DNA from 3 places in the Ruegeria sp. I1 genome. Region 2 is predicted to be linked to each of the others. Evidence: riboswitches for the same ligand, from Rfam matches in the RefSeq annotation. Region 2 holds a riboswitch; each other region holds the start of a gene.
The links. A riboswitch is a leader RNA that binds a small molecule or an ion and turns the genes downstream of it on or off. The one in region 2 is predicted to bind cobalamin.
Positions count from the first base shown of each region.

Region 1: another riboswitch for cobalamin. It lies ahead of ACR0DH_RS05030 (DUF1636 family protein); the one in region 2 lies ahead of ACR0DH_RS07305 (DUF1636 family protein).
Region 3: another riboswitch for cobalamin. It lies ahead of ACR0DH_RS18935 (energy-coupling factor ABC transporter permease); the one in region 2 lies ahead of ACR0DH_RS07305 (DUF1636 family protein).

Region 1 is NZ_JBQFNM010000002.1:248,028-250,282, forward strand. It holds gene cobW (cobalamin biosynthesis protein CobW) at 1-815, opposite strand, end outside; gene ACR0DH_RS05030 (DUF1636 family protein) at 819-1,193, opposite strand; cobalamin riboswitch at 1,277-1,482, opposite strand; tRNA gene ACR0DH_RS05035 (tRNA-Tyr) at 1,720-1,803, opposite strand; gene rlmB (23S rRNA (guanosine(2251)-2'-O)-methyltransferase RlmB) at 1,920-2,255, shown strand, end outside.
Region 2 is NZ_JBQFNM010000003.1:142,102-144,356, reverse strand. It holds gene ACR0DH_RS07310 (ABC transporter ATP-binding protein) at 1-717, opposite strand, end outside; gene ACR0DH_RS07305 (DUF1636 family protein) at 714-1,070, opposite strand; cobalamin riboswitch at 1,169-1,385, opposite strand; gene ACR0DH_RS07300 (D-lyxose/D-mannose family sugar isomerase) at 1,444-2,109, opposite strand; gene ACR0DH_RS07295 (carbohydrate kinase family protein) at 2,129-2,255, opposite strand, start outside.
Region 3 is NZ_JBQFNM010000012.1:77,893-80,147, reverse strand. It holds gene ACR0DH_RS18945 (helix-turn-helix domain-containing protein) at 1-357, shown strand, start outside; gene ACR0DH_RS18940 (CBU_0592 family membrane protein) at 357-626, shown strand; gene ACR0DH_RS18935 (energy-coupling factor ABC transporter permease) at 642-1,319, opposite strand; cobalamin riboswitch at 1,375-1,588, opposite strand; gene sseA (3-mercaptopyruvate sulfurtransferase) at 1,731-2,255, shown strand, end outside.

The sequences.
Region 1 (2,255 bases), on a different contig from region 2:
TTGGCGACCAAATCGGCGGGATCGGACTGTTCCGGCAACTCGACGATGGTGCTTTCGAAATCGTCATGCTCGTGATCGTGGTGACCGTCGTGATGCGACGGACGAGCATCCATGTCGTCCTCGGCTGCGGCCTCAAGACCCAGAACGACGCGCACATCCACGGCACCTTCGGCAACCTCAACGACGGGTAGCGGGCGAGGGGCCTCGGCGGCGATGATCTCTTTCGCTTTGGCCACGCCTTCGGGACCGGCCAGATCAGGCTTGGTCAGCAGGATGATATCGGCGCAGGAAATCTGATCCTCAAACACCTCGGATAGGGGCGTTTCATGGTCGATCGAGTCATCGGCGAGGCGCTGAGCATCCACCGCTGCCACATTCGGCGCAAAGCGACCGGCTGCGACGGCCTCGGCATCGGCCAGCGCGATCACACCATCAACGGTGATTTTCGAACGGATATCGGGCCAGTCGAACGCCTTCAGCAGCGGCTTAGGCAAGGCGAGGCCCGAGGTTTCGATCAGAATATGCTCAGGGCGCGGCTCCAGAGCCATCAGGGCTTCGATAGTCGGGATGAAATCATCGGCCACGGTGCAGCAGATACAGCCGTTCGCGAGCTCCATGATGTTTTCCGCCGGGCAATCCGGGATCGCGCAGGATTTCAGGATGTCGCCATCAACGCCAACATCGCCGAATTCATTGACCACCACCGCCAGACGCTTGCCCTGCGGGTTTTGCATCAGGTGCTTGACCAGCGTGGTTTTGCCCGAGCCCAGAAAGCCGGTGATGACAGTGACGGGAAGTTTTTCAAGAGTAGACATGGGTCAAGCTCCAATCGGGGGAATACGGGCCGCACAGTTTTTGCGGAAATGTTCAGGACGTTCGCGCCATTTGACCAAACCATCGTCAGTGGCCAAATACTTGGTCACACCTTCGATGATCGTTTCGACATGGTCGGTTTCGTTGAGGTTTTCGTAGACAAAAGTCCAACGCGCGGGCCCACCACGTAGCACGATGGAACAGCCCTGATCGCAATTTGACAGGCATTCCACAGGCTTTAGGTCGATCCCGTCTGGCACGCCGGCCTGTTCCAGCGCCTTATGCAGCAAAGCGCCGGGGCGCTGGGTGTCATCTTCGATTGCCAGGCCACGGCGGCATGTCGTGCAGACCAGCAATTCAACTGGTGCGGCTTTACTCATCTCTCTCATCCCCCTTAGTCAAATCTGGGGGACGGGGTTTCATGTGGGCCGATCCAAGCCCCACACCGGAACACCCCGTCCGGTTTCATCTTCGGGCGCTGGCAGGTCTCCCGGCTTGCGGATGTCAGGGTGTATACCCTGTCGGATGTCCTGCCTTCCCAGCCTTTGGCCAGTGGCTTTGGGCACCCTCTCCGGTCACGGTCGCGGGGGCGGCTGCGTTTGGCGGTAAACCCGTTGACGCATTCCCTTTTCATCCTCTTACGAGGACACCAACGGATCGGACATGCGGCACTGATACGGTGCTTGTCAAGCGTGTCGCCGACAACCGCAAGGTCGGGCGCAGAAAAACGACCTGTGGCGGTCGTTGGGCGGCATGTCAGGGCTTGGCTTGCGGCTTTCGAAAGGTTTAACAGCGACCGCTTCACTGAACCAAATGTTTGACGAATAACCAGACGGCTCTTCATAACAGCAGATACAGGCCAACGGCGGGGGCGTTTTGCTCGGGTATCTGGAAGCTTTGTGAGAGTGGTGGGCGACCCTGGAATCGAACCAGGCGTGCGTCTCCGCGAGGGAGTTACAGTCCCCTGCCACACCTTGCGGCCTGTCGCCCACTGTCAGGCGTTGCACCTGACGTGGAGGCGTGATTACTAGCGCACCAAAGGAGCGTCAACAGGAAAATACGGCATTGACGCAGGAAAGCGAATTCATGGCCCGGAGGCCCTCAGAATGAAAAAACCCAAGTGGGTTGTTGAAAAGGAACAGGCACGAAAAGCAGCAGCGGCCGAGACGGTTTGGCTGTTTGGTTTACACGCCGTGCGCGACGCCTTGATGAACCCCAAGCGCCAGAAACTGCGCCTGATTGTGACACGAAACGCGCGGGACAAACTGCTCGAAGCCATTGAATTCGCAGGGATCGAGGCCGAGATGGTTGATCCGCGCAAGTTCAGTGCCCCGATCGATGCGGGTTCGGTGCATCAAGGGGCAGCGCTTGAGGTTAAGCCGCTGGAGTGGGGCGGTTTGGCCGAGAACTGCATCGGACGGGAACATCCCCGCGTGATCCTA
Region 2 (2,255 bases):
GAAGCACAGGTAGTCAACACCAAACGTGTCGCGCACATGATCCGGCGTTAGTATCTGGTCGACTGGCCCAAAGCCCGTCATGCGTGTGGATTTCATCAGCGCGACATGGCTGGCGAATTCCGGGATCATGACAAGGTCATGCACGATCATCACCACCGTCACGCCCAGCTCGGCCACCAGCGACAGCATGTGCCCCTTGGCATCGGGGTCCAGATGATTGGTGGGCTCGTCCAGAAACAACAGCGAGGGGTTCTGCGCCAATGCACGCGCGATATGAGCGCGTTGGCGTTCGCCGCCGGAGAGCCGCTGCATCGGCTTGTCCGCCAGATGGGTCAGCTCGGTCGTGCGTAGAACGCGCGCAAGATCCATCTTGTGGTCTTCCGCCGAGCGGTCGCTCTGAATGGGAATCTGACCCAGCGCAACGTAGTCGCGCAGCTTTAGGCGGCCATCGGGCAGTTCCTGCTGACCAACAACCGCAATGGTCCTGGCGCGTTCCTGCGCAGACAGGCTGCGCAGGCTTTGACCGTTGATCCGTACGTCCCCCAGCGCCAGACGTTCGACCCCACAGAGCAGGTTCAGCAGCGTTGTTTTGCCGGCACCGTTCGGACCGGCGATGGCAAGGATCGCCCCTTCTTCCAAAGAGAACGAGACGCCTTGTAGCAACACATCGCCATTCAGGGCGTAGTATTCCAGATTCTCCGCGACCAGAAAGCTCATGCCTTACCCGCCTTTGGAAGACGAGGCAGACGTGCTAGAGTTTTGAACAGCAAGGCGGGGGGGCGATCCGTTGCGCTGGTCCAACCGCTCTCGCTGTCGCGGTACTGATGGGCGAAGGTGGCGATCGCATCCAGATCGGCGGTGCTTTGAATATCGCCAAACAGGTATTGCGCCTTGCCTTCGGCTTGCAGACCGATGGCCATGGGACGTTCGCATCCTGCCATGCACGGGATCAGTCGCGTAGCGAACCCGTCTGGCAGCGACGCGTCCAGCAGAATTTGGGCGGCGCTGGCTTCGATCTCACCCTGGCAGGTCGAGCAGATCAGCACAAAGTGATCAGCGTTGCGGGTCATTGCCACCCTCAACGCGCAGAACGCCCGTGTCGAAAGTGCCAGTCCCCAAAGGGCGCAAATATGCCATCAATCCTCCTTCCAGGACGCCCCGTCCCGGGTTGGTTTCACAGGTGATGGCAGGTCTCCTGACTTGCGGGTCGTTGCTTGGCCAACCTTCCCGGCCTTCTCGGGCCAGTGGTGATTTGGCGTCGCTCTCCGCTTACAGTTGCGGGGGCAGTTACGGACTTGGCCTGTTCCGATATTCCGGGGGCCGCACCGTATTCCCATTTTCATCCCGCACCCAAAGCTGCGGGAACCATCACAGGTCAGCTATTCTGGACAAGACACGCTTGTCAAGCAATCGCTGAGAGGCTCGGGTCAATCTCGGGGTAGATCAGTAATCCGCAACCAGCAGGAACTCGGCCTCGGTATCTTCGTCGATCGTGGCAAAGCGGGGAATGGGTTGTTCGAACACGTTATCGGTGCGGTCGTCGTTTACGGTTGAGACCTCGCCGATCAGGCAATCCCCACGCTCGGCCCAGAAGGCGTGCCAGATGCCGGGCATCAGGGTCACGCTTTCGCCGGGTTTCAGGCGCAGCAATTCGCCCGGAGTGATGCTGATATCGCATCCGTCGCTGGGCACCACAACCGGTGTGTCGCGGTCTACGCTGCCATCGGGGTTCGAGGCATAGATCTCCATCACCAGATCGCCGCCGCCCCGGTTGATGATATCCTCGGCTTTGACGATATGACGATGCATCGGCGACAGCTGCTTGTCGCGCGAGATCAGCAGTTTTTCTGCATAAAGCATCCCACGACCCTGGCTCAGATCGTTCTCATCCCCATTGCGCAGGGTGAACAGGAACAGGCCAAGCTCATCAAATTTGCCTTGCCCGTAGTCGGTGATGTCCCATCCCAGTCCCCGGGCGCGGATCGTGTCGGCCTTGGCGCTGCGCATCTGATCCGGAGACCAGTCGGCAAAGGGGGGCAGGATGAAACCGAAAGACTGGATAAAGGCCTGTGCATCGGTCTTGATGTGGTTGATGTCGGAACGTTTCATGTGACTTCCCTTTTTGGGACTAGAGCTCGTGCGCCCAGGGCGGGTTGGCCCCGGCACGCGATACGGTGACTGCTGCAACATCTGCACCCAACGCTAAAGCTGCACGCAGGCTTTCTTTTGTCAGATCGCGCAGCCCGGCTTTGGTC
Region 3 (2,255 bases), on a different contig from region 2:
AATGGCGATCCGACAGTGTTTCAGACCGTCACCTTTCCCGGCAGTATCGAGGTCAAGATCGTCTTTCCCTTTGATCCGGTCTTGGGGGCAGAGACGTTTCACGTCCAGCTCGCCCCCAACCAAAGCCATGAGTCCCCCGCCCATGCCGCTGGTGTGACCGAGGAGGTCTTTGTGCTTAGTGGCACGCTGGACATTCTGAAAGGTGAGGCTTGGGTGCCCTTGCAATCGGGTCAGGGGCTGCGATTTGCAGCGGATCTCCCGCATGGCTATCGCGCAGGTGCTGAAGGGGCGGCGTTTTTGAACATGCATCACTATGCGCAACAGCCAGATGTTCCAGATAACGGCAAGGTTCATTGATGAGCGAGTTTTTCAACAGCCTGACAATTGTGGACGCCATCGGTTCTTTCGGGGCTCTGATCGTGGTTGCCGCCTATTTCGCCACGCAGATGCGGTATATGAATTCCGAAGATCTGGCGTTTCCCGTGGTGAACCTGCTGGGGTCTGTTTTGATTGTCTATTCGCTGCTTCAGAACTTCAATCTGGCGTCAATGTTGATTGAAGGCTTCTGGATCATCATTAGCGTGATCGGGATTATTCAGCATTTCAGGTTGCGCCGCGCTGGGTAACGCGGCGCAATAGAGTTATGCAGTGTTGTGAAGGCGCGGTGTGAACAGCCCAATCCGGCCCAAATCCCGCATGGATTTTGTTGCGGCCAACACGGCCAAATCAGCCAGTGGTTCTATCAGGATAACCAGGAGGTACGCAGCGCCAAAGCTGACAACGGCGGCGAGGTTTTCTGCACCAAATCCTTGGCCATAAAAGGCCCAGAACGCCACCCAGATGACGACGCCGCCCTGATAGGCCGTCGACAGCGCAAGCGCCTGAGAATACTTCAGATCAATATAGGCCGTATTCGGCGCAATGATGCGGTTGGCCAAGGCCTGCAAGGCAAACAACGGTAACAGCAGCGTTGTCATGTTCATCCCGAACTGAGGCAGGTCGAAAGGCGCCAGGAAAAACCCCTGAATAAACAAGCCCGCGATCAGGCCGATGGCGGCAGGGGCCGCACCGAACAACAAAAACAGGGTCGATCCCAGAATAAAATGAACCTCCGACACCCCGACCGGGAAGTGCGGCAACACCTCAAAGAAGGTGAAAACCAGCCCGGTGGTCAGGGCTGAGCGAATGGCAAGGCTGGCAATGCCGCTGCCTTTGAGGCTGTCCCAAGCCAGTTTAGCGGTATAGAGCCCTGCGCCAGTTGCGGTGGCGTAGCTCAAGACAAGTTTGGCGCCATTTACGACGCCCGGTTCGATATGCATAGTTTAGTCTCCTTCCCGTCACACCCGACGGCAGAAAGGTTTAAGAATTGGGCTTTCGCCCGGTTTGCACATGGCAGGTCTCCTGACTTGCGGATTGGCTTCGATCCCGGCCTTCCCAACCGATTGCCTCGGTCAGTGGCCATGATGGGGCGAAACTCCGCCTACAGTTGCGGGGGCAGTTCCGGAATTGACAGGTACTGTCGCACCGGATTCCCTTTTCATTCCTCAGGGGGAATTCCCCATTGGAAACCACGTCAGGCAGGTGTCTGGCACGGGGTGCCGCCTGTCAAGCAGGCAAACGTGTATGTTTGGAAAAAATTGTCAGCGCGCCGGGGGTGCAGGCCTTGGCATGGCTTGCACGTTTGGCCGCTCGGATATAGGGAAACTCAGACTCGCTTAGGGGAGGCTTTGATGCAAGACGATCCGAAAACCCTGGTATCTACCGAATGGCTGGCCGCGCATATCAAGGACCCGGATCTGCGGATTCTGGACGGGTCGTGGTATCTGCCCGCGCAGAATCGCGATGCCAAGGCGGAATATGATGCGGGCCACATCCCCGGCGCGCGCTTCTTCGATATTGATGACATTTCGGACCAACGTTCGGACTTGCCACATATGGCGCCGCCGGTCGAGAAGTTCATGTCACGCCTGCGGGCGATGGGCGTCGGCGATGGTCATCAGGTGGTCGTCTATGACGGGGCCGGGCTGATGTCGGCCGCGCGGGTCTGGTGGCTGTTCCGCCTGATGGGCCAAGAGAACATCGCCGTTCTGGACGGGGGTTTGCCGAAATGGCAGGCCGAAGGGCGAGAGGTTGAAGATCTGCCCCCGGTGATCCGGGATCGGCATATGACCGTTCGGGTGCAGAACCATCTGGTACGCGACGTGACACAAGTGTCTGCGGCCGCCAAACTGGCTGATCATGAGATTATCGATGCC